DNA from 3 places in the Streptomyces sp. CA-278952 genome. Region 3 is predicted to be linked to each of the others. Evidence: riboswitches for the same ligand, from Rfam matches in the RefSeq annotation. Region 3 holds a riboswitch; each other region holds the start of a gene.

Region 1 (10,133 bases), 2.5 Mb from region 3:
GCATTGCTGCGGGTGCGGACAGCCTCTTCGCGGAAGAGGTCTCTGCCATCGGCGGGCGCCTGATTGCGGTGATCCCTTCCGAGGACTACCGAGCTGCCAAGGTGAAGCCAGCCCACGCTGCTGTCTTCGACCACCTGGTCGAGACAGCCGAGCACGTCGTGACTCTGCCGCATGCGACTGCGGGCCGGGCGGCCTACGAGTCGGCCAACGCCGAGCTGCTGCGCCGGGCGGACCGCCTCGTAGCCGTGTGGGACGGCAGGCCTCCTTCGGGCAAGGGAGGCGGCACCGCCGATACCGTGGAGCAGGCCCGGGAAGCTGGTCTGCCCGTGGACGTGGTCTGGCCGGCGGGAGCCACTCGACGCGTGTGAATCCGGACGCACAAAACCGCCCTCTGCCTGGCCGCGATGGCCGAGGCGGGGGCGGTTCAGTGATGAAGCCCGATGACGATTCTCGGCTCCCGTGCAGGTCAACAGGCTAGAGCCCCACCACCTTGTGCCATCCCGTATCGGCAACTTCAGCGCGCCCGTGATCACTTCTGTGACCACGTGACCACCGCGCCCCGGTACGAAACGGCACCACCCGTACCCCAATCGCTGGGCGGCTCCTTGGCCCGAATCCCTTCGGGCTGGTGGTTCCGGCGCATGCCGGGGCCGGGCGAGGAAACCCTTCGCCCGACGCGAACGCCCCGGCCTGCTGCGGCAGGCCGGGGCGTTTCGCTGTGCACGGCCTCGCGTACCTCCCGGCCCGAGCGCCTCAGGCGCGGCTGCCGGTGAGGGTGGCGTAGACGACGACGTTGTCGGCGTAGCGGCTGTCCGCCTCGGAGTAGTCGCCGCCGCAGGTGATCAGACGGAGCCCGGCGTGGTCGAGGTTGCGGTAGACCTCGACCGTCGGGAACGCGTCCTTGGGATACACGGCGGTCCGGTCGACGGTGAACTCGGCCGTGCGGCCGTCCGCGCGGCGGACGGCGATGCGGTCGCCGGGGTCGAGCGCGGCGAGCTCGAAGAAGACCGCCGGCGCGCCGTCCCAGGTCACATGGCCCGCGATCACCGCCGGCCCCATGGCCCCGGGCGTCGGGCCGGGCGTGTACCAGCCGGCCTTGTCCGGGTCGCGCGGGGTGTCCATCGCCCGGTTCTCACCGAGTCCCAGGTCCTCCAGCGTGGAGTCGACCTTCAGGGAGGGGATCGTGATTCCGACGGGCCGGGAGGAGGGCAGGGCGGCTACGGGCCGCCTGTTCCGGGCTCCGCCCCCGCTCCCCTTCTCCGGTGGCGCGGACGTCCCCGCGTGGGGCGGGGGCGTCCGGCCGGCCGGGGCCCCGGAGCTTCCCTTGTCTGCCGCCGGGGGAGGGGCGGGCTGCTGGCGGTCGGTTCCCAGGGCCAGCAGCAGCCCGCCGGTCAGGAGCAGGGCCGCGACGGCGGCGGTGAGCGCGAAGGCCCGCCGCCGTCCGGGGGGTGGCGTTGGCCCGTCGCCCGGGTCCGTCGCGTTCATCGGGGGTCACCTCTTCCTGGTCGCTGCCGCTGCGGAGCCCGGTCGGTGCGGGGCGGCGGTCGGACGCCGCGCCTGCCGCCGCCGGGCCGGACCGGGCCGGTCAGGCGTCGTGCCGGGCGTGGGCCGTACGGGTCTGGCGGCGTACGGCGAACAGTCCGCCGGCCGCGAGCACTGCGGCGCCGCCCGCAGCCAGGAGCCCCGGCGACTCGACGCCCTCCGTGCTGCCGCCGCCGGTCTCGACGCCGCCGGCCGGCATGGAGCCGACGGCCGCGCCCTTGACCATGCCGCAGTTGGCCGGAGCGGTGGCCTCCTGGGGAAGCTTCGGGTCGAGCTCGCTCTTGCCCGCGCCGAAGTCGTACGTCCCGTCGTCGTTGCGGTCGATGCCGTGCTGCACGACGTGCAGGTCCTTGAGGTGGTCCGCCACGTCCTGCGAGACGGTGATCGTGCGGGAGTAGGTCAGCTTGCCGTCCTTGTCGGCGACGGGCATCCGGTCCACCGCGAGGCCGCTCTTCTTGGACGTATCGCCCTTCGTCGTCAGGGAGATGTTGATGTCCCCGTACATCGGCAGGCCCTCGGCGGTGGTGACGATGCCGTCGCCGTCCTTGTCCGCGCTCCTGTCCGGGCAGCGGAAGTCGTGGCCGTCGGTGGAGCCGTGGATGTGCTGGGCGTGCGGCTGACCGGGGACCAGCCCCTGTGCGTCGATCTTCACGGTCAGCTGGTCGCCCTCCAGGCTGACCAGGGCGGCACCACTGGCGCCGGAGTCGTTCAGCTGCTCCAGGTCGATCTGGTACGTGTCGCCCTCGGCCGCCTTCGTGGTGCCGGCGGGGTGCCCCTCGTGAGCCAGGGCGGGCCCGGCCACCCCGAGGGTGAGCGCTGCGGGCAGGACGAGCAGTGCGGCGAGGCGAGTTGTACGGCGGGCTATCACGAAGACGCATCCCCTTCCGGAAGTTCCGGCGCGGGGCCGGAACGACGTTCGGTCGCTGATGTCGTCTATTCGGAGCCGCGGCTCGGGCGGATTGGCCCGGGCACGACAAAGTTGTGCGGTCCCCCCGCCCGCCCGCCGCGGGGGCGAGCGATCCCGTGGTGGGGGACGCGCTGTCGGAGTAGCTGGTGTCCACGCCGATCAGGAATCCGAGGCCCTGGACGATGCCCGCGTACACGGCGACGAGCCACTGCCGCCGCTGCGCCTGCCCCAGCACGCGGTCCCGTGCGGACTTTCGCGGAGATCTCATGCCGAACAGCGCGAAAGCCATGGAGGATTCCCCGAGGGTGGCGCCCCGGCCCCCGGCCCGGAGGCGCTCCGCCGTAATTGGTCAAAGGCGCGCCGGGAATGCCGTAGAGTTGTGTTTACCGACGCGGGGTGGAGCAGCTCGGTAGCTCGCTGGGCTCATAACCCAGAGGTCGCAGGTTCAAATCCTGTCCCCGCTACTGAAGGCCCGGGCCCGGCACGCACAGCGTGCCGGGCCCGAGTCGTTTCCTGGCGCCGTGATGGTGCGGCTTGACCTTGACGCAGCGTAAAGATCTAGCGTTTCCGGCATGGAGTGGTCCATTCAGGAAATCGCCAGACAGGCCGGCACCACGAGCCGCACGCTCCGGCACTACGGAGACCTCGGTCTTCTCACGCCGAGCCGGATCGGGAGCAACGGCTACCGCTACTACGACCAGGACGCCCTCGTCCGGCTGCAGCGCATTCTGCTGCTGCGGGAGCTCGGTCTTTCGCTGCCCGCCATCAAGGACGTGCTCGTGGGGCAGCGGGACACGGCGGTGGCGCTGCGGGCGCATCTGCGACTGCTCGAACAGGAGCAGGCGCGCATCGGGCGGCAGATCGCCTCGGTGCGGACCACTCTCCACAAGACGCAGGAGGGGATGGAGCTCATGGCTGATGAAGTGTTCGACGGCTTCGACCACAGCGCCCACGAGCAGGAGGTCACCGAGCGCTGGGGCCGGGACGCGTACGAGGAGGGCGACCGCTGGTGGCGTTCGCTCGGGGACGAGCAGAAGAAGGCGTTCCAGGACGAGCACGAGGCCATCGCGCGCGCCTGGGGCCGGGCCAGGGAGGCGGGGTTCGCCGCCGACGGGGCCGAGGCGCAGGACCTCGCGCGGCGGCACTGCGCCTGGCTGTCCTCGGCCAAGGCGCCCAGCCGTTCGTACGTGATCGGGCTCGGTGAGATGTATGTCGCCGATCCCCGCTTCGGAAAGAACTACGATCGGTACGGGGACGGCACCGCCGCCTTCGTACGGGACGCACTGACGGTATACGCGGAACACCGGCTCTCCGACTGACCACGGAAGGCCGGCCCGCCGTCCGCCTTCCCCCTATTCGGCCGATGCGGAGTAGCCGCTCGGCGCGGCTCCGGGAAGCGTGGGCGGGGCGCGGTACCGTCCGCAGCCGTGGGTGGACCGGGCAGGAGTGCACAGGTGGGGATGGCCGACGAGCGGCGCAGCGGTACGACGGGGAGTTTCGACGCCGTGGGCCGGGTGGTGTTCGGGTCCCGGGAGGGTCAGCTGACGTCCGACGGGCGGCGCACGGGGCGGTTCGTCCGGCTGTTGCCGGCCCTGCTGATCCTCGGTGGGCTGGTGTTCGACTCGCTGGCTCCGCCCAACTTCACCGCGGTCCCCCTGTTCGTCGCGGCCCCGCTGATCGCCGCGCCGTTCTTCTCGAAGTCCCGGACCGTCCGTACGGGGATCGCGGCGGTCCTCTCGGTCATCGCGATGCGGCTCTCCGACGGGACGACCACCCAGGTGGTCCCGGTCATCGAGATGCTCACCGTGCTCACGGCCTCGGTGCTGGCCCTCGTCATCAACGGCGTCGTGCGGCGCGGCAACGAGCAGCTCGCCTCGGCCCGGGTCATCGCGGAGACCGCCATGCGGGCCGTGCTGCCGACCCCGGCCGAGCGGATCGGCGGACTCCAGGTGGCCGCGCGGTACGAGGCGGCCCAGGCCGACGAGTTCGTGGGCGGCGACCTGTTCGCCGTCGCGGACACCCCGTACGGCGTACGGGTGGTCGTCGGCGACGTGCGCGGCAAGGGGCTGGACGCCGTCGAGGCGGTGGCGGTGATCATCGGGGCGTTCCGGGAGGCGGCCGAGCAGGAGCGTTCGCTGGAGGGTGTCGCGCAGCGGCTGGAGCGGGCGCTGGCCCGGGAGGGGACGCGGCGGTACGGCCTTGACGCGATGGAGGGGTTCATCACCGCCGTGCTGGCCGAGATCCCGCCCGGTTCGGCCTCGTTGCGCCTCGTCAACCGCGGTCACCCCGAGCCGCTCCTGCTGCACGCCGACGGCGCCCTGGAGGTGCTGGCGCCCTCGGTGCCCGCCATGCCGCTCGGGATGGACCTGGGGGTGTGGCCGGACCGGTCCGACGAGTGGGCGATGCCCGCCGGGGCGACGCTCCTCGCCTTCACGGACGGCCTGTCCGAGGCCCGGGACCCGAACGGGGTCTTCTACGATCCCGCGGCCCGGCTGCGCGGCCGGATCTTCCCCGGCCCGGAGGAGCTGTTGTCGGCGCTGACGGACGACGTACGGCTGCACACCGGCGGGCGGACCACGGACGACATGGCGCTCATCGCGGTCGGCCGGCCGGCGGAGGGGCAGCCCGTGCCCCGGACGACGGTGAAGATCGTGGGCCGGGGGCGATGACGCCGGGCGATGACGCCCGGCGATGACGCCGGGTGATCGGGCCGGGTGATGACGGGGCATCGGAGAGGCGTCGGCGGGACGACGACAGCGTGATGACACGGTGCGTAATCAAAGGGCACCGCTCCGCATAACGTTTGACACACCGTCAGAAAAAGTGGTGTAGCTGAGTTGCGGTCAAGTCGCCCGATTGCGCCCGGTTGTCACCCGTACATCCCTGCCCTGTTCGTTAATGATCAACAGGAACAGCTTGGAATACGGCCCGTCCGTCTATTAACGTTCGATAACGCAGCGCGGTCGTCACAGCCGTCGTCAGAGACGGCGCCGCGCGCGAGCGCCGAATTCCGCAAGGGAACCGGGGAACCACCTACATGGGGTGAATCGGACGCCTGCGTCTCGTCAGAGACGGAGGGGCCCGTAGGAGACCTTCCTGCTCCGAACCCGTCAGCTAACCCGGTAGGCGAGAAGGAAGGAAAGGAGTGCGCCCACGTGGCGTCCAACAAGCCTGCCCCTGAGGCCCCGTCACCCTTCAGTGCCGACACCTTCGGTGGCGAGGAGCGCACCTGGGAGGAGTGGAACCCCACCGCGGAGTCCATCCGTCCCGTGCGCGGCAAGCACCGCGTGGCCAAGCAGCGTGGTCTCGCCCGTAGCTCCACCGTCCTCGGGGTCGGTGTCATAGCGGCTGTCGGTGCCGGCGGCATGGCCACCGCGCAGGACAAGGCGCCGGTCTCCATCTCTCTTCCCGATTCCATCGTGGACAACCTCCCCGACGCCAAGTCCCTTCCCGGCGTCGGGTCTTTGATGTCCGACGAGGCGGAGCCCGCCCCGGTCGCCGCGACCGCGCCGCTCACCACCGCCGGCCTCACCACCGCCGAGGCCGAGCAGGGCACCGGCGCCGGCGAGGCGCTGCGCGCCCGGATCCTCCAGCAGGCCGAGCAGCAGCAGGCCAGCGCCGACGCCGAGGCCAAGGCCGCCGCCGAGAAGGCAGCGGCCGAGAGCGCCGCCGCCGAGGCCAAGAAGCAGCAGGACGACGCCGAGGCCGCGGCCGCCGCGAAGAAGAAGGCGGCCAAGGAAGCGGCGGAGAAGAAGAAGGAGGCCGAGCGGCTCGCCAAGCTCGCCGCCAGCTTCTCCCTCCCCGCCTTCTCGTACACGATCACCTCGACCTACGGTCAGTCCGGCGCGCTCTGGTCCTCGGGCCAGCACACCGGTCTCGACTTCGCCGGGTCGGCCGGTGCGCCGCTCAAGGCCGTGCACAGCGGCACGATCACGTCCGCCGGCTACTCCGGTTCGTACGGCTACCGCACGGTCCTCGAACTCGAGGACGGCACGGAGATCTGGTACGCCCACCAGTCCTCGATCGAGGTCTCCGTCGGCCAGAAGGTCACCACCGGCCAGACCATCGGCCGCATGGGCGACAGCGGCAACGTCACCGGCGTCCACCTCCACCTGGAGGTCCGCACCGCGGGCGGTTCCGCGATGGACCCGATGGCCTGGCTCAACAGCAAGGGCCTGAACGTCTGACCTTCCCGGCCCGAGGCTTCTGACCTTCCGACCCCGCGACCGGCGTCCTTCGTCGCCGCCCCGCAACCCCGGCAGCCCTGACGCACACCCCCCGACGTCAGGGCTGCCGGTCTGTCCGGGGACGGTACGGCCGGCGGGCGACGGAATACCGTCCCCGCCCCGGCCCGTTGAACATCCACATGACTTCTCCGCGCACTCTCGGCAGCTCCGACCTCCAGGTCTTCCCCCTCGCCCTCGGCGGCAACGTCTTCGGCTGGACGGCGGACGAGGACCAGTCCTTCGCCGTCCTGGACGCGTACGTCGCGGCCGGCGGCAACTTCATCGACACCGCCGACGCGTACTCAGCCTGGGTCGAGGGCAACGAGGGCGGTGAGTCGGAGACCGTCATCGGCAAGTGGCTCGCCTCCCGCTCCAACCGGTCCGACGTCGTCGTCGCCACCAAGGCCGGCGCCCACCCCGAGCACCGGGGCCTGGCCGCCGGCACCCTCAAGGGCGCGGCCGAGGCATCGCTGCGCCGCCTCGGCACCGACCACATCGACCTCTACTACACGCACTTCGACGACGAGACCGTCCCGGTCGAGGAGATCATCACCGCGCTCGACCAGCTGGTGAAGGAGGGCAAGGTGCGGCACATTGCCGCCTCCAACATCAGCCCCGAGCGCCTGCGGGCCTCCCTCGACTTCTCCGAGCGCGAGGGCCTCGCCCGGTACGTCGCGCTCCAGCCGCACTACAACCTGGTCTCCCGCGACACCTACGAGGGCGACCTCCAGGACACCGCGGCCCGCGCCGGCCTCGCCGCCGTCCCGTACTACGCGCTGGCTTCCGGCTTCCTCACCGGCAAGTACCGCCCCGGTACGACCGTGGAGAGCGCCCGCTCCGCGAAGGCGGGCGGCCACCTGGAGTCGGAGCAGGGCCTCAAGGTGCTCGCCGCCCTCGACCGGGTCGCCGGGGAACGGGGCGCCGAGATCGCCACGGTCGCCCTCGCCTGGCTCGCCGCACAGCCGACCGTCGCCGCTCCGATCGCCTCCGCCCGTACGGTCGAACAGCTCCCCGCCCTCGTCGCGGTCGCCGACCTGCGGCTGACCGACGGCGAACTCGCCCTGCTCACCGAGGCATCGGCCTGACGGAGCCGGACGCCGCCGCCGTTCGCGGACGCCGAGCTGTTGCTGTTGCTGTGGCTACGTCGGCGGGCGGCGGTGGCTGGGGGGTGTGCCGCCATACGGCTGGGGCGGCGGGTAGGAGCCGGGGCCGTATCCCGGTGTGGGCCCGGGCGCCTGCCCGTATCCGGGCGTGTGGCCGGGGCTGTACCCGTACCCGTACCCGTACCCGTACCCGTACCCGTACCCGTACCCGTACCCGTTTCCGTTTCCGTTTCCGTTTCCGTACGGCGGCGGCATGGGGTGGCCGTGGTGGCCGTGGCGTGGGCGGGCCGTCAGGCGGGCCGCATGGGTGAGGGCCGGGGCCGCGAACTCCCGGCGCTGCCAGAGGTGGTGCAGCAACTCCCGCTCCCGGGCGCCGAAGTCCGGGCCCACCGCGCCGTGGCGGGCCCGGCGGCGCAGCCCCGCCAGGGAGGTCGCGAACGACTCGTACTCCGCGACCGCGCGGGCCGCCGCCCGGCCCCGCGTCCGGTCCGGCTGCCAGTGGCGGGCCAGGTCGCGGGCCATGCCCCGGGCCCGCATGGAGGAGAGCGCCGACGGCTCGGCGGGGGTGAGCCAGCCGGCCGCCGCATAGGCGGGCAGCTCGGCCGCGAGGGTGCGCAGCTCCCGCTGGCGCGACCAGATCGCCAGCCAGGTCACCAGGCCGAATGCCGGGACCATGACGATCCCGTACACCGCGTAGAAGCCGTACGGGCCGAAGGACGACGAACCGTTCCACAGGGCGTGCAGGCCCATCGCCAGGAGCAGCCCCAGCACCGGCAGGGCGATCCGGCGGACCCGGTGACGGCGGGCGCTGACGGCCGCGAAGCCGAAGCCGAGGCCGGTCAGGACCGTGAACAGGGGGTGCGCGAACGGCGACATCACGATCCGCACGAAGAACGTCCCGGCCGTCACCGAGGCGAACCCGGAGCTGCCCAGCTGCTGGTCCTCGCCGAAGGCGTTGCCCAGATAGAGGATGTTCTCGGTGAACGCGAAGCCCGTCGCGGTGAATCCGGCGACGACGACACCGTCCACCACCCCGCTGAACTCCCGTCTGCGGAAGAGGAAGATCAGCAGCACGGCCGCCGCCTTCGCGCTCTCCTCGACCACGGGGGCGATCACCGTCGCCCCCAGGGTGTCGGCGCTCGCCGGATCGGCCGTCGCGGTGGCTATCCAGCGCGTCGCGAACGAGTTGGCGATGATCGCGACGAGCGCGGCGGCGCACGCGCCCCAGGCGAAGGAGAAGATCAGATTCCGCCAGGGGCCCGGCTCGACCCGGTCCAGCCAGCGGAACGCCGCCATCAGCAGAGGGACCGGCAGCACCGCCAGACCGAGGCCGACCAGGAACCCCTCCGGGCCGGTCTGTTCGCGGACGAGGGCGAGGATCACCAGCCCGCACAGCACGAGCGCCACGATGACGGCCCCGGCGCGGAACACCTTGCTGCGCCACACCATGCCGACGCGGCGCGGCCGATAACGCGCTCGGCCGCGCTCCGGCGCGGCCCCCAGGACCTCGTCGAGCCGCTGCTCATGGAGGACCGGGACGGCGGGTCGCGCCTGCTGATGCTGCACGGAGGGGTCGGACACCTCTCGACCCTAACGAGGAGCACCGACACCCGGCGACGGCGCGTCCGGCCGGGACGCGGCCGCACACGGTGTGTCAGACGCGGGCGAACAGCAGGTCGTGGACGAGGTGCCCCTTGTCCAGGCCCTGTCCCTCGAAGCGGGTGAGCGGCCGGAACGCGGGGCGCGGGGCGTATCCGCCGTCGGCCGCGGTGTTCGCGAAGCGGGGGTGCGCGGTGAGCACCTCCAGCATCTGCTCGGCGTACGGCTCCCAGTCGGTGGCGCAGTGGACGACGGCGCCGGGCTTCAGCACCGGGGCCACCAGGTCCAGGAACTCGGGCTGGATCAGGCGCCGCTTGTGGTGCCGGGCCTTGGGCCAGGGGTCGGGGAAGTAGACCCGCAGGCCGTCGAGCGACTCGGGGGCCAGCATCTCGCGCAGCAGGATGACCGCGTCGCCGTTGGCCACCCGTACGTTGGTCGAGTCGGCCTTGTCCGCGAGGCCCAGCAGATTGCCCTGGCCCGGGGTGTGGACGTCGACCGCGAGGATGCCGGTGCCCGGGTCGTCGGCCGCCATCTGCGCGGTGGCCTCGCCCATGCCGAAGCCGATCTCCAGGACGACGGGCAGACCGTCGAAGAGGTCGGCCAGGTCCAGGACCCGCTGCCCGTCGATGTCCAGGCCCCACTTCGGCCACAGGCGCTCCAGGGCGTCCTGCTGGCCGGTCGTGACGCGGCTGCGGCGCGGCTGGAAGCTGCGGATCCGGCGCTCGTGGTGCGAACCGGCGGGGTCGGCGGCGGGGC
Region 2 (10,133 bases), 890 kb from region 3:
TACGACTGTCCGTACTGCCCGTTCGCCAAGCGGCGGGACAGCCGCGCGCAGCTCACGGCGGACCGGGAGGCGCTGGAGCGGTTCACCGGCTGGGCCGCGGAGCGGACCGGTGACCGGCTGTCCGTGCTGTTCACCCCGTGGGGCGAGGGCCTGGTGCGCTCCTGGTACCGGCGGGCGCTGACCGATCTCTCACGGCTGCCGCACATCGGGCGGGTGGCGATCCAGACGAACCTGAGCGGCCGCACCGACTGGCTGGCCGACGCCGATCCGGAGCGGGTCGCGCTCTGGTGCACGTACCACCCGGGGCAGACACCGTACGAGCGGTTCCTGGGCAAGTGCCGGGAGCTGTCCGCGAGGGGAATCCGCTACAGCGTCGGCGTGGTGGGCTTCGACGCCCATCTGGAGGAGGCGCGGCGGTTGCGGGCGGCGCTGCCGCAGGAGGTCTATCTCTGGGTGAACGCCGCCGAGGGCCACACCTACACCGACGCGGAGGCGGCGCGGTGGACGGAGCTGGATCCGCTGTTCCCCTACAGCCGTGATCCGCACCGTTCGGCGGGGCTGCCCTGCCGGACGGGCGAGTCGGTGATCTCGGTGGACGGCGACGGCACGGTGCGGCGCTGTCACTTCGTCAAGGCGGAGCTGGGGAATCTCTACGACGGCAGCTACCGCCGGGCGCTCGGCCCGCGGTCCTGTCCGCTCGCCGTGTGCGACTGCCACATCGGTTATGTGCATCTGGAGTCGCTGCCGCTGTACGACGTGTTCGCGGGCGGTGTCCTGGAGCGGATACCGGCAGGAAACCCCCCGGCCGGGGGCACGCCGCCGGTCGGGCTCGTGGTGCCGGGCCCGACCCGGCGTGCGCTTCCCCTGCTGGAGCCCTGACCGGCTCGACGGCTACAGCGGCAGGAGGTCCGGGCGCTTCGCCTCGACATGGTCGCCGGAGGACTCGCCGCGCAGCCGTCGGCCGATCCAGGGCACGAGGTATTCGCGGGCCCACTGGATGTTGTCGCGCCGTGCGTCGAAGGGGCGGCGCTGAGCCTGCGGCGGCCAGGGCTGGTCGGGGTCGGCGGGCACGTCGTGGCCGAGGACCTGGGCCGCGCGCAGCGCCACGCGGGTGTGGCCCTCGGGCGACAGGTGCAGCCGGTCGTTGTCCCACGCGCGCCGGTCCTGCACCGAACGCAGCGACCACAGGTCCAGCACGGGGCAGTGGTAGCGGTCGGCGATGGCCCGCAGGTGGACGTTGTACGTGGCGATCTTGCCGCGCATGTGGCGCAGCACCGGAACGCCCCGGGTGTCGAAGCCGGTGGTGACCATGACCGTGCCGACGGCGTTGCTCAGGTCCGCGACCGCCCGCTCGAAGCGCTCGGCGAGGTCGTCGGGGTCGGTGCCGGGGCGGATGATGTCGTTGCCGCCCGCGCAGAAGCTGACCAGGTCGGGGGCCAGTTCCTTGGCGCGCGGGACCTGCTCCTCGACGATCTGGTCGAGGAGACGTCCTCGTACGGCGAGATTGGCGTAGCGGAAGTCCCCGTGCGGGAAGTCCTCGGGGCCGGCCGCCCCACCGGGGGCCGGGAGCCGGTCGGCGAGGAGCACCGCGAAGCGGTCCGCCCAGCCGAGATATGTCCCGCCGGGGCCGGGGTCCCCGACGCCCTCGGTGAAACTGTCGCCAATCGCCGCGTACGACCCGATGGTGTGCTGCTGGTTGTTTCTCGAATCGTCTGCCACAAGCACATATCCTGCATCGTGCGATGTGACCTACGCGACCGTAATACGGGGTTGACGGGTGGTGAGATAGACCACCCGGTCAGTTTTTGGTAAAGCCGGAATAAGTGGAGGGGCGGTGCGCCGTCGCGCACCGCCCCTCGATCACCTCTCGCCGCGTCCGGTCGGACGGAGACGTCAGACGGAGACGTCAGACGGAGACGTCAGACGGAGACGCCGTGCTGACGCAGGTACGCGATCGGGTCGATGTCCGAGCCGTAGCTCGGGCCGGTGCGGACCTCGAAGTGCAGGTGCGGACCGGTGGAGTTGCCGGTGGAGCCGGAGAGGCCGATCTGCTGGCCGCCGGTCACGGTCTGGCCGACGGAGACGTTGAGCGAGGACTGGTGGGCGTACTGGGAGTACATGCCGTCCTCGTGCTGGATGACGACCTCGTTGCCGTAGGAGCCGCTGTTGCCGGCCGAGACCACGGTGCCCGGGCCGATGGCGAGGACGGGGGTGCCGGAGGCGGCCTGGAAGTCCGAGCCGGTGTGGTAGCCGCTGGACCAGCTGGCGCCGGAAGCGCGGTACTGGGTGGTGACGTTGGCGCTGGCCAGCGGGGCGGACCAGCCGGAGCCGGTGGCCTCGGAGGAGCCGGTCCGCGACGGGCTGTCGGAGCCCTCGGAGTCGTCGGCGGAGACGGTGTCCGCCTTCGGCGCCTCCTTCGGCGCGGCCTTCGGCGCCGGAGCGGCCTTCTTCGGGGCGGCCTCGGGAGCCGCGGACTTCTCGGCCGGGGCGGAGCCCTTGGCGCCGAGGGTCAGCTTCATGCCCGGGTGGATCAGGCCGGGGTTCTCGCCGACGGTGGAGCGGTTGTCCTGGTACAGCTTCTCCCAACCGCCCTTGAGCTGGTGCTCGGCCGCGATCTTCGCCAGGTAGTCGCCGGAGACGACGGCGTACGTCTTCGGGGCGGCCTTCGACGCGGCGGGGGCTGCGGCCGGGGCGGTGTGCGCGGCGGCGACCGAGGCGGCGGCGGGCTTCGCGGCCGGAGCGGCCTGGTCCGCCGCGTTCGCGACGGTGGCGCCGATGAGCGGGAGGGCGAGTGCGGCGCCGCCGGTCCCTGCGACGAGGACGCCGCGGGAGATCGGGCCGGACTTCGGACGGCGGTGCTTACCCGTTGCGGGCATGGGAAGTTCCTCTCCGGCGCCTGCGAGGTGAGCTGTCGGGTTCGGGCTGGAGATGCCCGGTCGCGTTGCGGCGACTTCACCCCGAGCCGGTCCGGATCGCTCCGGATCGGCGGCTTACCTGGTTCCCCCGCTCCTGCCACGCGTGAGTGGGTGGGTGCGAATTCCGGGCGGCGGCAGGATTAGGCGGTCCGTCCGGATTGCGGCGACCGTAAACGAGCGAGGACGAGCAGAACAAGCCATCGGTTGCGCACCGGAATCATCGATTCGATTTCTCCCCGGATTTCCCGTCACCCTCCGTGGATTACGGATCTTGGATTTCCGTGCGGGCAACGGGAATACTCCGGGGCGAGCTCACCACGGACCGTCACGGATATGATCCCGCTCACCTCCGAAATCCCATCTCCCCCATTAGCGGGGCATGTTCTGCGAAATGCACCAATACGGACATGCGGTCGGCCTCGCTGCTGACGCCGGGTCAGATTGGCGGCCTCGGCACTCCGCACCGGGGCGCGACCGTGATGATTTTCCGTCGAATCGATGTCGTATCGTCACGGGAGCGCCCTCGTCGGCGAGCCGCGCCGACGCCAGAGATCCCAGGAGCCACCGTGACGCAACAGGTGCCGCAGGTCCCGCCGACAGAGACCGTGCTGACCGGAGTCCGCAACTTCCGCGACGTGGGCGGGCTCCCCACCGCGGACGGTCGGCGCACCGCCTTCGGGCGGCTCTACCGGAGCGGCCACCTGGCGCACGCCACGGCCGAGGACGCGGTCTTCCTCGGCGGGCTCGGGCTGCACACGATCTTCGACTTCCGCCACTCCGCCGACCACCGGCTCGACGGATACGACATCGAGCTGGCCGGTGTCCGCAATGTCAGCATTCCGCTCTCGGACCCGGCCGACGGCGCGGAGTTCTGGCGGCTGGTGAGCGACGGGAACATCGAGCAGCTGCGCTCCGTCCTCGCGGACGGCAAGGGCGTCGACCGCATGATCCGGATGTACCGCGCGACGATTCTGGACCGCACCGCCGAGCACAGCCGGGTGCTGCACTCCCTGGCCGAGGACAGCGTCCCCGCCCTGATGCACTGCGCGGCGGGCAAGGACCGGGCCGGTCTCTCGATCGCGGTCGCCCTGCTGGCGGTCGGCGTCGAGCCGGAGGCGATCGAGGAGGACTACCTCAAGTCGAACGACCTCCACCGCCGCTACGCCGTGAAGCGCTCCGACGCGTCCGGCACCGGCATGTCTCCCGAGGTGCTGGAGCTGCTGGACCCGCTCTTCGGGGCGCGGCCCGCCTACCTCGCGGCGGCCTTCACGGCCATCGAGGAGAACTGGGGAACGACGGACCGCTACCTGTCGGAGGGGCTGAGCGTCTCCCCGGAGACCCGGGAGCGGCTGCGCGAGCGCCTGCTCGACCTGGGCTGACCCGGACGGGGGGGGCGATCCGTCCGGGGCGGGCGGTCGTCCGAACGCCGTCACTTGCTCCCGGCCACCTCGAAGAGCAGGTAGAGGAAGCCCGCGACGACGTGGCCCGCCACCAAGTAGGCGAAGAGCCGGATGACGACACCGCGCGGCATCCGCTTCTCCTGCGGGTCCTCGTTCGGGCGGCGGCCGGGGCCCAGCGGGTCGTAGTGCTCGGAATCGGACATGACGGTCCTCTCTGTCGGCCTCGCGGCCGGTGGAGCGAAGGCTGGAGCCGGCCGGGACAGCCGGTTCAGCGCGCGTGGAGGGCGCTGCCGAGGCACAGCTCGGCGGCGGGGCTCTGGAGCAGGGAGTGGACGAAGAGCAGCTCCGCGCCGCAGCGGTCGACGGCCGCGATCCGGTGCGGGGTGAGCGAGTCGAAGTGGGCGCTGTCGCCGGGTTCGAGGTCGTGCACGGTGTCGCCGAGCCCGATCCGCAGCCGCCCCTCCAGGACGTACAGCCACTCCTCGCCGGGATGGACCCGGACCAGGTCGCCCTGGGCCCCGTACGGAACGCGCACCCGCAGCGCCTGCATCGCGCGGCCGGACCCGCCGGCCTGCCGGTACATCCAGCCGTCGGCCTCCGCCCCCTCGAACCCGCCGCCGCGGACGATCGCGTCCCGTTCGGGCGGCTGCTCGCCGAGCAGCTCGGAGACCGTCGTACCGTAGATACGGGCGAGTCCGAGCAGCATCGGCAGCGAGGGCTGCCTGCGGCCGGTCTCCAGCCGGGAGAGATGGGCCGGGGAGAGTCCGGCCCGGCCGGCGGCGGTCTCCAGGGTGAGGCCGCGATCGCGGCGCAGGTCGCGCAGTCGGGGTGCGACGCCGGGGAGCTCGTCCGGCACCCCGGCGTCCGAAGTGTTCATGCCTCCCATTGGGCCAGGATCTTTCCTCTGAGGCAAATAACTTGCCTCAGAGGCAATTCCCGTGTGCCAGGCCGTCAGCGGTTGGCCACTCCTGTGTGCGGGCCGGTCAGCGGTTGGCCACGGCCTGCTTGACCAGCGTCCGGCCGAAGTCCCACATCAGTCCGCCGCCGCTGTGCGCGTCGTCCATGACGGCCGTGAAGGCCGCCACGAAGCGGTCCACCTCCGCGTCCCCGATGACCAGCGGCGGGATCAGCTTGATCACTTCCAGGTGGTCGCCGGAGACCTGGGTGAGGATCCGGTGCTTCTGGAGCAGCGGCACCACGACCATCTGCGCGAAAAGGCCCTTGCGGGCCGCCTGGAGCATGGTCCAGCGGCTGCGGAGCTTGAGCGAGCCGGGCCGGCCGAACTCGATGCCGATCATCAGCCCGCGCCCGCGGACCTCGTGCAGCAGCTCGTAGCGGTCCACCAGGGCCGCCAGCCGCTCGCGCAGCAGGTCGCCGGTGCGCCGGGCGTTGGCGACGGTCTCCTCGTCCTCCATCACCGTCAGGACGGCGAGCCCGGCCGCCATCGCCTGGGCGTTGGAGCCGAAGCTCGCGGAGTGGACGAGGACCCGGTCCATGGAGGAGTAGACCTTGCGGAAGATCCAGTCCTTGCCGAGGGTCGCGCCGACGGGCACATAGCCGCCGGAGAGCGCCTTGGCGACGCACACCAGATCGGGCTCCACTCCCTCCTCGTGCTGGTAGGCGTAGAAGTCCCCGGTCCGGCCGAGCCCCGTCTGCACCTCGTCGACGATCAGGAGCGCCTTGTGCCGGTGCAGCAGCTCCTGGGCCCCGCGCAGATAGCCGGGCGGCGCGGCGTGCACGCCCTTCCCCTGGACGGGCTCCACGACGAGGGCCGCGACGTCGCCCCGCTTCAGCTCACGCCGCAGCGCCTCCAGGTCGCCCAGCGGGACGGCCGTGTCCGGCAGCAGGGGGGCGAAGCCGTCGCGGAAGCCGCTCTCCCCGTTGACCGAGAGGGAGCCGGTGGTGAGCCCGTGGAAGGCGTGGTCGCAGTAGAGGACCCTGGGCTTCCCGGTGGCGTAGCGGGCGAATTTCAGCGCCGTCTCGACCGCCTCCGTGCCGCTGTTCCCGAAGAAGACGCGGTCCAGGTGCGGGCTGTGGGCGAGGAGCTTCTCGGCGAGCAGTCCGGGCAGCGGCTGGCAGTCGAATCGGGTGAGGTCGGCGAGCTGGGCGTCCAGGACGTCGTGCAACGCCTGACGGACGACGGGGTGGTGGCGGCCCAGGCCCATGACGCCGAATCCGGCGAGCATGTCGAGGTAGTCGTTGCCCTCCGCGTCCCAGAAGTACGCGCCCTCGGCCCGCTCGTAGACCTTGTCGAAGCCGATGGTGTGCAGCATGCGCGGCAGCTGGTGGTTGAGGTGGCGCGCATGCAGGTCGTATCGTTCCGCCCCGCGCTCGGCGAGGAGCCGAGCCAGGTCGAAGCCCTGGGATCCGCCGTCCGTCATCGCCCGCTCTTCCCTTCGGGTGTGCTGCGCCATGGGCCGGCCACCCCGGGAGACCCGTGGCGGCCGGCCGTACCTCGTCGGGCACCGCCTCAGCGGTTGCTGCTGATGGTCTCCCGCGCCGCGCGCAGGGATTCCTTCAGGGACCCCATCGTGGCGAGCACCGCCGTGGGCTCGTAACCGCAGTGCGCCATGCAGTTGGCGCAGCGAGGGTCCTTGCCCCGGCCGTACTTCTCCCAGTCGGTCTCCTCGATGAGCTGACGGTACGTCGGTACGTAGCCGTCGTTCATCAGGTAGCAGGGGCGCTGCCAGCCGAAGAGCGAGTAGTTGGGGATCGCCCACGCGGTGCACGGGAAGTCCGCCTTGCCCTCCAGGAAGTCCAGGAAGAGCGGTGAGTGGTTGAGCCGCCAGCGGGCCCGGTTGCCGCCGGCGAAGGCCTTCTTGAACAGCTCGCGGGTCTGCTCGACGCCGAGGAAGTGCTCCTGGTCGGGGGCCTTCTCGTAGGCGTAGGCGGGCGAGATCATCATCTCGTCGACGTGCAGGTCGTCGTTGAGGTAGTTGAGGACCTCGATGATGGTCTGCGGGGTGTCGGTGTTGAAGAAGGTGGAGTTGGTGGTGACACGGAAACCGCGCCGCTTCGCCTCCTTCATCGCGGCGACGGCCTCGTCGAAGACGCCTTCCTTGGCGACCGACTCGTCGTGCCGTTCTCGCAGTCCGTCGATGTGCACGGCGAAGGCGAAGTACGGGGACGGGGTGAACTTGTCGAGCTTCTTCCGCATCAGCATCGCGTTGGTGCAGAGGAAGACGTACTTCTTCCTGGCGACGAGCTGGCGCACGATCTCGTCGATCTGGGGGTGCATCAACGGTTCACCACCGGCGATGGACACCATGGGAGCGCCGGATTCGAGCACCGCGCCCACCGCCTGGGCGACCGGCATGCGCTGCTTCAGGACACCGGCCGGGTGCTGGATCTTCCCGCACCCCTCGCAGGCGAGGTTGCAGGCGAACAACGGCTCCAGCTCGACGATCAGCGGGAACTTCTCACGCTTGCGGAGCTTCTGTTCGAAGAGATACGTCGCGACCTTGATGGACTGACGGAGCGGCATGGCCATCTGGCTCACCTCCTGGGGAGCGTTAAGGATCGGTGCCATTCGTAGAAAGCCGGAAGGACGGCACGGAGAACGCGGAACGCCGATATTCCACCGCGTACCGTGCCGATACGGACGAGCTCATGCTCGGGAGCGTCCACGACCACCCGGACGGCCGCAACCGGGCGGGGCCCGTGGCACAGGGCGGTACGCAGTGTCGCGGCGGACTCCATGTCCACCGCGATGGCACCGCCCGCCCGCAGCGCGGCCCGCTCGGAGCCCCGTACGACGTGGTCGGAGCCGGTGAGCGGGCCGGTGTGGATCCTGCGGCCCGGAACGGCCCTGGCGAGCGCGGCGACCAGGACGCCGGTGCCCGTGCAGGGGGTGATGCCGTCCGCGTCCCGGGTCTCCTCGGCGACGACGAGGTCCCCCGGGTGCATCCCCGGGGCGAGGCCGGCGCAGAAGCCGGAGGCGATCACTGCGGCGTCGGAAATCCCCCCGGGGCCCAGGAGCCGCGCCACGGCCGCCTCCGCCGCCCGGGGCCCCATGCCGGTGCGCAGGACCCGGACCGGGCCCGGGGTGCCCCTGCCGCTGCGCAGAGCCACCTGCTCGATGCCGAGGGCGCAGGCGACCAGCAGGGGCGTCGCGGGACTCCCCTGCCGTCTCGGATCGCCCATCAGGCCCCCTCGGCGGCGGTCGCGCGGTCGGCGAACGGGTCGCCGTACACATAGCGCCCGAGTGCGGTGAGAGGGAAGACCTGCCGGTAGAGGTGGTAGTTGATGGAGAAGTCCCAGGGGAAGCCGGTCCCGGTGAAATACGGCTCGTCCCAGGAGCCGTCGGCCTGCTGCGTCTCGGTCAGCCAGATGACGCCGCGGGCGACCGGGCGGGTGTTGCGCCGGCCGGCGGCGAGGAGCGCCAACAGCGCCCAGGCGGTCTGGGAGGCCGTGGACTCACCGTGTCCGATCCACTTCTCCTCCTGGTAGGAGCGCAGGTCCTCGCCCCAGCCGCCGTCGTCGTTCTGGACGGACTCCAGCCAGGCGACGGCCCGGCGGATCGCGGGATGCCCGGCGGGCAGTCCGGCCGTGATCAGGGCGGGCACCACGGACCCGGTGCCGTATACGTAGTTGACGCCCCAGCGGCCGAACCAGGCCCCGCACGGCTCCTGTTCGGCGAGCAGCCACTCGATGCCCTCGCGGGTACGGGGGTGGCTCGCGAGCCCTTCGACGGCGAGCATCTCCACGACATGGCCGGTGACGTCGGCCGACGGCGGGTCGATGACCTCGCCGAAGTCGCAGAAGGGCAGACGGTTGGGGAAGGGGCTGGTGTTGTCGGCGTCGAACGCGCCCCAGGCACCGTTGCGGGACTGCATCCCGAGGCTCCAGCGGACCCCGCGGTCGATGGCCGCCTGCATACGGGCGGGGTCGGGGTGGCGCACCCGGCGCAGCGCCAGGACGACTTCCGCGGTGTCGTCGATGTCCGGGTAGTTGTCGTTGTGGAACTCGAACGCCCAGCCTCCTGGGGCGAGTCCGGGCTTCCGCACCGACCAGTCGCCGGGTCTGGTGATCTCCTCGGCCAGCATCCAGTCGGCGGCCTTCACCAGGGCGGGGTGGTCGGGTCTCAGCCCGGCGTCGGCCAGGGCGATGGTGGCGAGGCAGGTGTCCCAGACGGGCGACTGGCAGGCCTCGACCATGCGGGCGCCGTCCTCGCGCCGGACGGCGAACCGGTCGAGCGAGGCCAGGCCCGCCTTCATCACCGGGTGGTCGAGGTCGTAACCCAGCAGGTGCAGGGCGATGACGGAGTAGACGGCGGGCGGCTGGATCCCGCCCCAGCAACCGTCGTTCTCCTGGCGCTCGATGATCCAGCGGGCGGCCAGGTTCATCGCGATGCGGCGCAGTGGGCGCGGGGCGACCTTGTGGTAGAGGTGCAGCCCTCTGTCGAGGCGCTGGAAGATTCCGTCCCAACTGGCGGGCGGGGCAAGCTTCCTGGGCGGGTTGGGGTGGCCCCGATCGGTGTGCAGTTCGTCCAGGGCGAAGGGAGCCGGGCGCACCGGGCGTTTGGCGGAGACGATGGTGAGCGGCACGATGGTCTGCCGGGCCCAGCAGCCGAAGTCGTAGATGTTGAGCGGGACCCACTTGGGGAAGAACATCAGCTCGGGCGGCAGCTCGGGGAGGTCGTCCCACTTCCACCAGCCGAACAGCGCCAGCCAGATGCGGGTGAAGACGCGGGCGGCCGCGATGCCGCCCTGTTCCCTGATCCAGCCGGAGGCGCGGGCCATGTGCGGCTCGTCGGGGCGGTCCCCGGCCAGCCGCAGCGCGACGTACGCCTCGATCGTGGCGGAGAGGTCGCCCGGTC
Region 3 (10,133 bases):
TCGTTCTGGCGGGCTTCCTCGGCTCCGGCAAGACCACGCTCCTGAACCATCTCCTCCGCAACCGCGAGGGCACCAGGATCGGCGTGATCGTCAACGACTTCGGGGCCATCGAGATCGACGCCATGACCGTTTCGGGGCAGGTCGGCTCGACCGTCTCGCTGGGTAACGGCTGTCTGTGCTGCGCCGTCGACGCGAGTGAACTCGACACCTTCCTGGAGACGCTGACCCGGCCGTCCGCCCGACTGGACGTGATCGTCATCGAGGCGAGCGGTCTTGCCGAACCCCAGGAGCTCGTCCGTATGCTGCTGGCCAGCGACAACCCGCACATTCTGTACGGGGGCCTCGTCGAGGTCGTCGACGCGGCCGAGTTCGACAGCACCCGCCGGCGGCATCCGGAGCTCGACCGCCATCTCGCCGTCGCCGACCTCGTCGTCCTGAACAAGACCGACCGGGTGGGGGAGGCCGAGCGGAAGCGGCTGCGTGCGACGGTCGCGGAGCTGAGCGGTCCCGCCGCCGTGATCTCCGCCGTGCACGGCCGGATCGACCCCGAGCTCCTCTTCGACCCGGCCCTGCGACCGGACCACGAGGACACGGTCCGCCAGCTCACCTTCGAGGACCTGCTGCGGGAGGAAGCGCCCGACGGGCACGAGGGGCACGAGGGGCACGAGGAGCACCTCCACGCCGCGTACGAGAGCGTCGACTTCACCTCGGACATCCCCATGGACCCGCGTCGCTTCATGGAGTTCCTCGACTCCCGGCCCGACGGGCTCTACCGGATCAAGGGGTTCGCGGACTTCGGCGCGGGGGACCGGGACAACACGTACGCGCTGCACGCGGTGGGCCGCTTCCTGCGCTTCGTCCCCCGCGCGTGGGGGCGCGGCGAACAGCGGCTCACCCAGCTCGTCATGATCGGCGCGGGCATCGACGCCGAAGCGCTGCTGGCCGGACTCGCCGCCTGCCGCGCGGACGAGCCCGCCCTCGACGAGTCCGCCGACGCCGTCGAGCGCGGTATGTGGGGGGTGCTGCGGTACGTACAACAGGAAGCGGACCCCGTGGACGTACAGGAAGCGGCCCTGGAGGCGTAACACCCCCGGGCCGCTCCCCGCCGTACGGAAGGGGCGCCTACAGCGGCGGTCCCGCGATCACGTCCACCGTCTCCAGCAGCGGCGTGCCCGAGCCGTCCCGCCTCGGGTCCGGCTCCGGCAGCTTTGCCGGGGTGCCGTTCTTCTGCGCGGCCCGTGCCGGGACCGGGCCCGCCCACGCGAACACCAGAACGTCCTCGCCCTTCAGGAACCGCTGGCAGCGCACCCCGCCGGTGGCCCGGCCCTTGCGCGGATACTGGTCGAACGGGGTGAGCTTGGACGTCAGCACCGAGTCGTCCAGCGTGCCGTGCGAACCGGCCACCGTGAACACGATCGCCTCGGCCGCCGGGTCCACCGCCGTGAACGACAGCACCTCGGCCCCGGCCGCCAGCTTGACGCCCGCCATCCCTCCGGCGGCCCGCCCCTGCGGACGTACCGACGCCGCCGGGTACCGGAGCAACTGGGCGTCGGAGGTGATGAACACCAAGTCCTCCTCGCCCGTGCGCAGTTCGGTCGCACCCACGACGCGGTCACCGTCCTTGAGGGAGATGACCTCCAACTCGTCCTTGTTGGGCGGGTAGTCCGGCACGACGCGTTTCACCACGCCCTGAAGGGTGCCGATCGCGAGGCCCGGCGAGGACTCGTCCAGGGTGGTCAGGCAGACCAGCTCCTCGTCGGCCTCCAGACTGAGGAACTCGGAGATCTGCGCCCCGCCCGAGAGATTCGGCTCCGCGTGCGTGTCCGGCAACTGCGGCAGGTCGATCACCGAGAGCCGCAGCATCCGGCCCGTGGAGGTCACCGCCCCGACGTCGCCGCGCGCCGTAGCCGCCACCGCCGACACGATCACGTCGTGCTTGGTCCGCCGGGCGTCCTCGGAGATCTCGACCGGCTCCGCGTTCGCCGTGCGGGCCAGCAGGCCCGTCGAGGAGAGCAGCACCCGGCACGGGTCGTCCGCCACCTCCAGCGGCACGGACGCGATCTGCGCACCGGCCGACTCCAGCAGCACCGTGCGCCGGTCCGTGCCGAACTTCTTCGCCACGGCGGCCAGCTCCGAGGAGACCAGCTTGCGCAGCTCCGCATCCGACTCCAGGATCGCGGTCAGCGCGTCGATCTCGCCGGTGAGCCGGTCCCGCTCGCTCTCCAGCTCGATCCGGTCGAAACGGGTGAGCCGGCGCAGCGGGGTGTCCAGGATGTACTGCGTCTGGATCTCGCTCAGCGAGAAGTGCGCCATCAGACGCTCCTTCGCCTGCGCGGAGTTGTCGCTGTCCCGGATGATCCGGATGACCTCGTCGATGTCGAGCAGGGCGACGATCAGGCCCTCGACCAGGTGCAGCCGGTCGCGGCGCTTGGTGCGGCGGAACTCGCTGCGCCGGCGCACCACCTCGAAGCGGTGGTCCAGATAGACCTCCAGCAGCTCCTTGAGGCCCAGGGTGAGCGGCTGGCCGTCGACCAGCGCCACGTTGTTGATGCCGAAGGACTCCTCCATCGGCGTCAGCTTGTAGAGCTGCTCCAGCACCGCTTCCGGCACGAAGCCGTTCTTCACCTCGATGACCAGACGCAGTCCGTGCGCCCGGTCGGTGAGGTCCTTGACGTCGGCGATGCCCTGGAGCTTCTTCGCCGAGACCAGGTCCTTGATCTTGGCGATCACCTTCTCCGGGCCTACGGCGAAGGGCAGTTCGGTGACGACGAGGCCCTTGCGGCGGGCCGTCACGTTCTCCACGGCGACGGTGGCACGGATCTTGAACGTGCCGCGGCCCGCCGTGTACGCGTCCTTGATGCCGCCCAGCCCGACGATGCGGCCGCCGGTGGGCAGGTCGGGTCCCGGGACGAAGCGCATCAGCGTCTCGACGTCGGCGCCCGGGTGCTTGATCAGGTGCCGGGCGGCGGCGATGACCTCGCCCAGGTTGTGCGGAGGCATGTTGGTGGCCATGCCCACGGCGATCCCGGAGACCCCGTTGACCAGGAGGTTGGGGTAGGCGGCGGGGAGGACGACCGGCTCGCGCTCCTGGCCGTCGTAGTTCGACTGGAAATCGACGGTGTCCTCGTCGATCGCCTCGGTCATCAGCGAGGTGGCGTCGGCCATCCGGCACTCGGTGTACCGCATGGCGGCCGGCGGGTCGTCGTTGCCCAGGGAACCGAAGTTGCCGTGGCCGTCGACCAGGGGGAGGCGCATCGAGAACGGCTGCGCCATGCGCACCAGGGCGTCGTAGATCGAGGCGTCGCCGTGCGGGTGCAGCTTGCCCATCACCTCACCGACGACACGGGCGCACTTCACATAGCCGCGGTCGGGGCGCAGCCCCATCTCGTTCATCTGGGACACGATGCGGCGGTGCACCGGCTTCATGCCGTCGCGGGCGTCGGGCAGGGCCCTGGAGTAGATCACCGAGTACGCGTACTCGAGGAAGGAGCCCTGCATTTCGTCGACGACGTCGATGTCGAGGATCTTCTCCTCGAAGTCGTCCGGCGGCGGCGGGGTCTTCGTGCTACGGCGGGCCATCGCGGCTGCGACTCCTTCACAGATTCTGTTCGGACAACCTGAGCTTGTTCGGTACGACACGAGCTACTGACGCGGTCCATTGTGGACCGCCGGACTGACAACGCCGACCTCGACCCGTCCGAAGCGGGCCGAGGGGGCCCGCCCGGACAGCGTCCGCGACACCATCGACGGAAACATCCGCGGAACGGGAACTTCGCCAGGTGCCGGTGCGCTTGCTTAGAGTGGCAGGTCTGGCAGGAAGTCCAGTATCGCGATCGAAGGGACGTACATGCCCATGGGTCACACGGCCACCGCACAGGCCGGCTCCGGCGGCTTGACAGCGACCGAGCACCGCCTGGCCAACGGCCTGCGCGTGGTGCTCTCCGAGGACCATCTGACCCCGGTCGCCGCGGTCTGCCTCTGGTACGACGTCGGCTCGCGCCACGAGGTCAAGGGACGCACCGGTCTGGCTCACCTCTTCGAGCACCTGATGTTCCAGGGCTCGGGCCAGGTCAAGGGGAACGGTCACTTCGAGCTCGTCCAGGGGGCCGGCGGCTCGCTCAACGGGACGACCAGCTTCGAGCGGACCAACTACTTCGAGACCATGCCCACCCACCAGGTGGAGCTGGCGCTCTGGCTGGAAGCCGACCGGATGGGCTCCCTCCTCGCCGCGCTCGACGAGGAGTCCATGGAGAACCAGCGCGACGTCGTCAAGAACGAGCGCCGCCAGCGTTATGACAACGTGCCCTACGGCACCGCGTTCGAGAAGCTGACCGCCCTCTCGTATCCCGAGGGCCACCCGTACCACCACACGCCGATCGGCTCCATGGCCGACCTGGACGCGGCCACGCTGGAGGACGCCCGCGCGTTCTTCCGTACGTACTACGCGCCCAACAACGCGGTGATCTCGGTGGTCGGCGACATCGATCCCGAGCAGACCCTCGCCTGGATCGAGAAGTACTTCGGCTCCATCCCCTCCCACGACGGCAAGCAGCCGCCGCGCGACGGGACGCTGCCCGGGATCATCGGCGAGCAGCTGCGCGAAGTGGTCCACGAGGAGGTTCCGGCGCGCGCCCTGATGGCCGCCTACCGCCTCCCCCACGACGGCACCCGCGCCTGTGACGCCGCCGACCTGGCGCTCACCGTGCTGGGCGGCGGCGAGTCCTCCCGGCTGCACAACCGTCTGGTCCGGCGCGACCGTACGGCGGTGGCGGCCGGTTTCGGACTGCTGCGGCTCGCCGGAGCACCCTCGCTCGGCTGGCTGGACGTGAAGACGTCCGGCGGCGTCGAGGTGGAGACGATCGAGGCCGCCGTCGACGAGGAGCTGGCCCGGTTCGCCGCCGAGGGGCCCACCCCCGAGGAAATGGAGCGGGCCCAGGCGCAGTTGGAGCGCGAGTGGCTCGACCGGCTCGGCACGGTCGCCGGCCGCGCCGACGAACTGTGCCGCTACGCGGTCCTGTTCGGTGACCCGCAGCTCGCCCTGAGCGCCGTGGGCCGCGTCCTGGACGTCACCGCGGAGGAGGTGCGCGCGGCGGCCGAGGCGGCCCTGCGGCCCGACAACCGGGCGGTGCTGGTGTACGAGCCCGTCGAGCCGACCGACGAGGCCGACGGGTCCGACGAGGGCACGGCAGCCACCGAGGGCACCGACGCGCACGAGGGGGCGGACAAGTGAGCGACGCCGCCGTGACTGGAGTAGCCATGGAGTACCACCCGCAGCCCACGCCCGGCACGGCCCGCCCCTGGGCCTTCCCGGCGCCCGAGCGCGGCGCCCTGCCCAACGGGCTGACCGTGCTGCGCTGCCACCGCCCCGGCCAGCAGGTCGTCGCGGTGGAGATCTTCCTGGACGCGCCGCTGGAGGCCGAGCCCGAGGGCCTGGACGGCGTGGCCACGATCATGTCGCGGGCGCTCTCGGAGGGCACCGACAAGCACAGCGCCGAGGAGTTCGCCGCCGAGCTGGAGCGCTGCGGCGCCACGCTCGACGCGCACGCCGACCACCCCGGCGTCCGGGTCTCCCTGGAGGTCCCGGTCTCCCGGCTGGCCAAGGCCCTCGGCCTGGTCGCCGAGGCGCTGCGGGCCCCGGCCTTCGACGGGAGCGAGATCGAGCGCCTCGTCGGCAACCGCCTCGACGAGATCCCGCACGAGCATGCCAACCCCTCCCGGCGCGCCGCCAAGCAGCTCTCCAAGGAGCTGTTCCCGGCCACCGCCCGGATGTCCCGCCCGCGCCTGGGCACCGAGGAGACGGTCCGGCGGATCGACGAGGGGGCCGTGCGCGCCTTCTTCGACGCCCACGTCCGGCCGTCCACCGCGACGGCCGTGATCGTCGGCGACCTGACCGGTATCGACCTGGACGCGCTGCTGGCGGAGACCCTCGGAGACTGGTCGGGCAACGCCGGCCAGGCCCGCCCGGTGCCGCCCATCACCGCGAACGACACCGGCCGCGTCGTGATCGTGGACCGCCCCGGCGCGGTCCAGACCCAGCTGCTGATCGGCCGCATCGGCGCCGACCGGCACGAGCGCGTGTGGCCCGCCCAGGTGCTCGGTACGTACTGCCTGGGCGGCACCCTGACCTCCCGGCTGGACCGGGTGCTGCGCGAGGAGAAGGGCTACACCTACGGAGTGCGGGCCTTCGCCCAGGTGCTGCGCTCCAGCGGCCCCGACTCGGGCGGCGCGGCCATGCTCGCGATCAGCGGCTCGGTGGACACGGAGTCCACCGGGCCGGCGCTGGACGACCTCTGGAAGGTCCTGCGGACGCTGGCCGCCGAGGGGCTGACCGACGCCGAGCGCGAGACGGCCGTGCAGAACCTGGTGGGCGTCGCCCCGCTGAAGTTCGAGACCGCCGCCTCCGTCGCGAGCACGCTGGCCGACCAGGTCGAGCAGCACCTCCCCGACGACTACCAGGCCCACCTCTACGCCCGGCTCGCCGAGACGGGCACCGTGGAGGCGACCGCCGCCGTGGTCAGCGCCTTCCCGGTCGACCGGCTGGTCACGGTCCTCGTGGGGGACGCCGCCCGGATCGAGGAGCCCGTGAAGGCCCTCGGCATCGGAGAGGTGTCCGTCGTCACCGGCTGACGTACGGGTGGCACACCGTCGCCAACAGGACCCCGACGAACGCACGTTCGTCGGGGTCCTCACTTTCTGGCCGATTAATCCATTTCATCCCTTTTGGGGAAGAAGTTACCTGTCTGCCCTGTGGGATGTGCGACAAATCCCCTTGTCCGTTTGGTGATGGGAAGTCGCCCCGCCTAGCGTCGGCTCGGCTGTCCGCCACCCGTATGCCGCAGCCGCGGCGCCGGGCAGTCATCGCCGAGTCCCCGTCAGGCGCGAGCCTGGGGAGCCGGGGACCCACGCAGTCCCTGGGGTGAATCGGAGGCCCGTGCCGCGAACCCGGCGCGGGGATCCGTAGGAGACCTTCCTGCTCCGAACCCGTCAGCTAACCCGGTAGGCGAGAAGGAAGGAAAGGATCAGCCCCTCCATGGCGTTCACCCGTGCCACCGGGAAGCACCGTGCCCCGAGCCGCCTCACGCGCCGGAGCGCCCAGGCCGTCGGCATCGCGGCTCTGGCCACCACCGGAGTCCTCGGCTCGCTGGCCTCCCCGGCCCTCGCCGCGGACACCGAGGCCGCCCAGGTCGCCGACACCGGCCTCACCCAGGCCGTCGCCCTCGACGCCACTCTCGCCGAGCAGATAGACGCGCAGGCCCACGCCCAGAAGCAGCAGGCCGACGCCATCGCGAAGGCGAAGGCCAAGGCCGCCGCGGAGGCCCGCGAGAAGGCCGAAAGGGCCAAGGCGAAGGCGGAGGCCGAGCGCAAGGCCGAGGCCCGCGCCAAGGAGGTCCGCGAGGAGAAGGCCCGTGCCGCCCGCGCCGCCGAGCGCGCCCGCCTGAACGCCTTCCACCTCCCGGTCGCCGGCTCCCACGTCACCACCGGCTACAACGCCGGCGGTTCGCTCTGGTCCTCCGGCAGCCACTCCGGCGTGGACTTCCAGGCCGCCTCCGGCAGCTCCGTCGTCGCCGTCGGCGCCGGCACGGTCGTCGAGGCCGGCTGGGGCGGCGCGTACGGCAACAACATCGTGCTCCGGATGACGGACGGGACGTACACCCAGTACGGCCACCTCTCCTCGATCGGGGTCTCCGTCGGCCAGAGCGTCTCCTCCGGCCAGCAGATCGGCCTCTCCGGCTCCACCGGCAACTCGACCGGCCCGCACCTGCACTTCGAGGCCCGGACCAGCCCCGACTACGGCTCCGACATGGACCCCGTCGGCTACCTGCGCTCCCACGGACTGAACGTCTGACCCGCCCGCGCGACCCCGTCCGAAGGCCCCGGCACCCGCCGGGGCCTTCGGCGATTCCGGCCCGAAGATATCCATGGATTCCGGCCTGCCATCGGAAATTCCGATGGATTGCAATAGAGTCACGGAACAGACGTCGGGCGGCCGCGTTTCGCGGGGATCAAGGCGGAGGTTCGGACATGCGCATTCCCGCGCATTCGGTATGCACGGCAATCCGCGACGACATCGTCTCCGGTGTCCACGAGCGCGGCAGCCGCCTCACCGAGGAGCTGCTGGCCCGCCGCTACGGGGTCTCCCGCGTCCCGGTCCGCGAGGCCCTGCGGACTCTGGAGTCCGAGGGCTTCGTCGTCACCCGCAGACATGCGGGCGCCTGCGTCGCCGAGCCCACCGCGCAGGAGGCGGCCGATCTCCTGGAGGTGCGGATGCTTCTGGAGCCACTGGGCGCGGCCCGCGCCGCGCAGCGCCGCACGGAAGCCCACCTGAAAGTGCTCCGGGGCCTGGTCAGGCTGGGCCAGGAGCGGGCCCGCCGGGGCGAGGGCGAGGATCTGCGCTCGCTGGCCGGCTGGTTCCACGAGACCCTCGCCCAGGCCTCCGGCAGCCCCGGACTCATCGCCCTGCTCACCCAGCTCCGCCACAAGATCGCCTGGATGTACGCGGTCGAGCAGCCGGCCCGCCCGGTCGACTCCTGGGCCGAGCGCGGCGCGATACTGGACGCGGTGGCGCGCGGCGACGCGGAGCGGGCGAGGGCGCTGACCGCCCAGTACGCGGAGCGCGCCATCGGGGCCCACCGGCTGCGCCGCCCGCAGTCGCCGGGGCGGCGCACCGCGCCCGTTCCCCGCGTGAGCACTTCGCAACATGACGTCAACATCGCGGGCGTCCGCCATTAACAGAAGAGCCGTATACAGAGAGAAGTAATTGCGGGGCGTTGTTTGCGCTGCCCGAATTATTCCCGAATTGTCGATGCACGGCCCTTTCCCGAAAGTGAAAGAGCCGTGATCCCTCGAAGGGGTCACGGCTCTCGCACCTGTCGAATCCGGCCGGGCCGGGTCGCGTGGGTCAGACGGTCTCGGGAAGTTCTTCCAGGCCCTCGGCGACCAGCTTCGCGAGCCGGTCCAGAGCCGCCTCGGCGTCGTCCGCGTCGGACGCGAGCACGATCTCCTCGCCGCCCTGCGCGCCCAGACCGAGCACGGCGAGCATGGAGGCGGCGTTCACCGGGTTGCCGTCGGACTTGGCGATCGTCACGGGGACGCCGGAAGCCGTGGCGGCACGGACGAAGATGGAAGCGGGGCGGGCGTGCAGGCCCTCGGCCCAACCGACGTTTACGCGGCGCTCAGCCATGGTTCTGCCCTTCACATATCAACGGTTGTCTAGACCAGTCTCTCATGCAGTGCGTGGTGCTGTGCCCGGCCTCCTGTCCGGATCCTGTGCTCCGGCGGCCCCGGTCCGGCCCCCTCAGACTGCCCGGGCGCCGATCTCTCCGCGACCGGGGTCCCCGCCGTAGGCTTTGCCCATGGAGCCCACGCCGGAGCAGAGTCCGCATCACGCGTACCCCGACCACTGGGAAGCGGACGTGGTGCTCCGCGACGGGGGCACCGCGCGCATCAGACCGATCACCACGGACGACGCCGAGCGACTGGTCAGCTTCTACGAGCAGGTGTCCGACGAGTCGAAGTACTACCGGTTCTTCGCCCCGTATCCGCGCCTATCCGACCGGGACGTGCACCGCTTCACCCATCACGACTACGTCGACCGGGTGGGACTGGCCGTCACGATCGGCGGCGAGTTCATCGGAACGGTCCGCTACGACCGCATCAACGACCAGGGCCGCCCCGCCTCCGCCCCCGCCGACGAGGCCGAGGTCGCCTTCCTCGTCCAGGACGCCCACCAGGGCCGGGGCGTCGCCTCGGCGCTGCTCGAACACATCGCCGCCGTCGCCCGGGAGCGCTCCATCCGCCGCTTCGCCGCCGAGGTGCTCCCCGCCAACAACAAGATGATCAAGGTGTTCCGGGACGGCGGCTACACCCAGCGCCGCAGCTTCGAGGACGGCTCCGTCCACCTCACCCTCGACCTCGAGCCCACCGAGAAGTCCCTCGCCGTCCAGCGCGGCCGCGAGCAGCGCGCAGAGGCCCGCTCGGTGCAGCGTCTGCTCGCCCCCGGCTCCGTCGCGGTCATCGGCACCGGCCGCACCCCCGGCGGGGTGGGCCGCACCGTCCTGCGCAACCTCCTCGCCGCCGGCTACACCGGCCGTAGTTACGCGGTGAACCGCGCCTTCGACGAGGGCCTGACCACC

The links. Region 3 has a riboswitch for cyclic di-AMP ahead of N7925_RS07395 (M23 family metallopeptidase). Riboswitches for the same ligand answer to the same signal wherever they lie in the genome.
Region 1: linked by a shared signal. The riboswitch ahead of N7925_RS19005 (M23 family metallopeptidase) and the one ahead of N7925_RS07395 (M23 family metallopeptidase) in region 3 are both predicted to bind cyclic di-AMP.
Region 2: linked by a shared signal. The riboswitch ahead of N7925_RS03510 (M23 family metallopeptidase) and the one ahead of N7925_RS07395 (M23 family metallopeptidase) in region 3 are both predicted to bind cyclic di-AMP.

The regions. Positions count from the first base shown of each region.
Region 1 covers NZ_CP112880.1:4,242,885-4,253,017, forward strand. Annotated here, with positions in the region: gene N7925_RS18975 (hypothetical protein) at 1-368, shown strand, start outside; gene N7925_RS18980 (class F sortase) at 754-1,485, opposite strand; gene N7925_RS18985 (hypothetical protein) at 1,586-2,410, opposite strand; tRNA gene N7925_RS18990 (tRNA-Met) at 2,840-2,913, shown strand; gene N7925_RS18995 (MerR family transcriptional regulator) at 3,022-3,768, shown strand; gene N7925_RS19000 (PP2C family protein-serine/threonine phosphatase) at 3,910-5,118, shown strand; cyclic di-AMP (ydaO/yuaA leader) riboswitch at 5,441-5,593, shown strand; gene N7925_RS19005 (M23 family metallopeptidase) at 5,605-6,636, shown strand; gene N7925_RS19010 (aldo/keto reductase) at 6,816-7,760, shown strand; gene N7925_RS19015 (PrsW family intramembrane metalloprotease) at 7,815-9,359, opposite strand; gene trmB (tRNA (guanosine(46)-N7)-methyltransferase TrmB) at 9,433-10,133, opposite strand, start outside.
Region 2 covers NZ_CP112880.1:815,081-825,213, forward strand. Annotated here, with positions in the region: gene N7925_RS03500 (STM4011 family radical SAM protein) at 1-879, shown strand, start outside; gene N7925_RS03505 (SGNH/GDSL hydrolase family protein) at 892-1,719, opposite strand; gene N7925_RS03510 (M23 family metallopeptidase) at 1,920-2,876, opposite strand; cyclic di-AMP (ydaO/yuaA leader) riboswitch at 2,879-3,039, opposite strand; gene N7925_RS03515 (tyrosine-protein phosphatase) at 3,482-4,294, shown strand; gene N7925_RS03520 (DUF6126 family protein) at 4,345-4,518, opposite strand; gene N7925_RS03525 (helix-turn-helix domain-containing protein) at 4,584-5,192, opposite strand; gene N7925_RS03530 (aspartate aminotransferase family protein) at 5,299-6,696, opposite strand; gene hpnH (adenosyl-hopene transferase HpnH) at 6,786-7,805, opposite strand; gene N7925_RS03540 (phosphorylase family protein) at 7,811-8,458, opposite strand; gene shc (squalene--hopene cyclase) at 8,458-10,133, opposite strand, start outside.
Region 3 covers NZ_CP112880.1:1,704,998-1,715,130, reverse strand. Annotated here, with positions in the region: gene N7925_RS07415 (CobW family GTP-binding protein) at 1-1,085, shown strand, start outside; gene N7925_RS07410 (DNA gyrase/topoisomerase IV subunit A) at 1,123-3,579, opposite strand; gene N7925_RS07405 (M16 family metallopeptidase) at 3,848-5,230, shown strand; gene N7925_RS07400 (M16 family metallopeptidase) at 5,257-6,627, shown strand; cyclic di-AMP (ydaO/yuaA leader) riboswitch at 6,850-7,017, shown strand; gene N7925_RS07395 (M23 family metallopeptidase) at 7,031-7,846, shown strand; gene N7925_RS07390 (GntR family transcriptional regulator) at 8,023-8,730, shown strand; gene N7925_RS07385 (HPr family phosphocarrier protein) at 8,900-9,181, opposite strand; gene N7925_RS07380 (bifunctional acetate--CoA ligase family protein/GNAT family N-acetyltransferase) at 9,354-10,133, shown strand, end outside.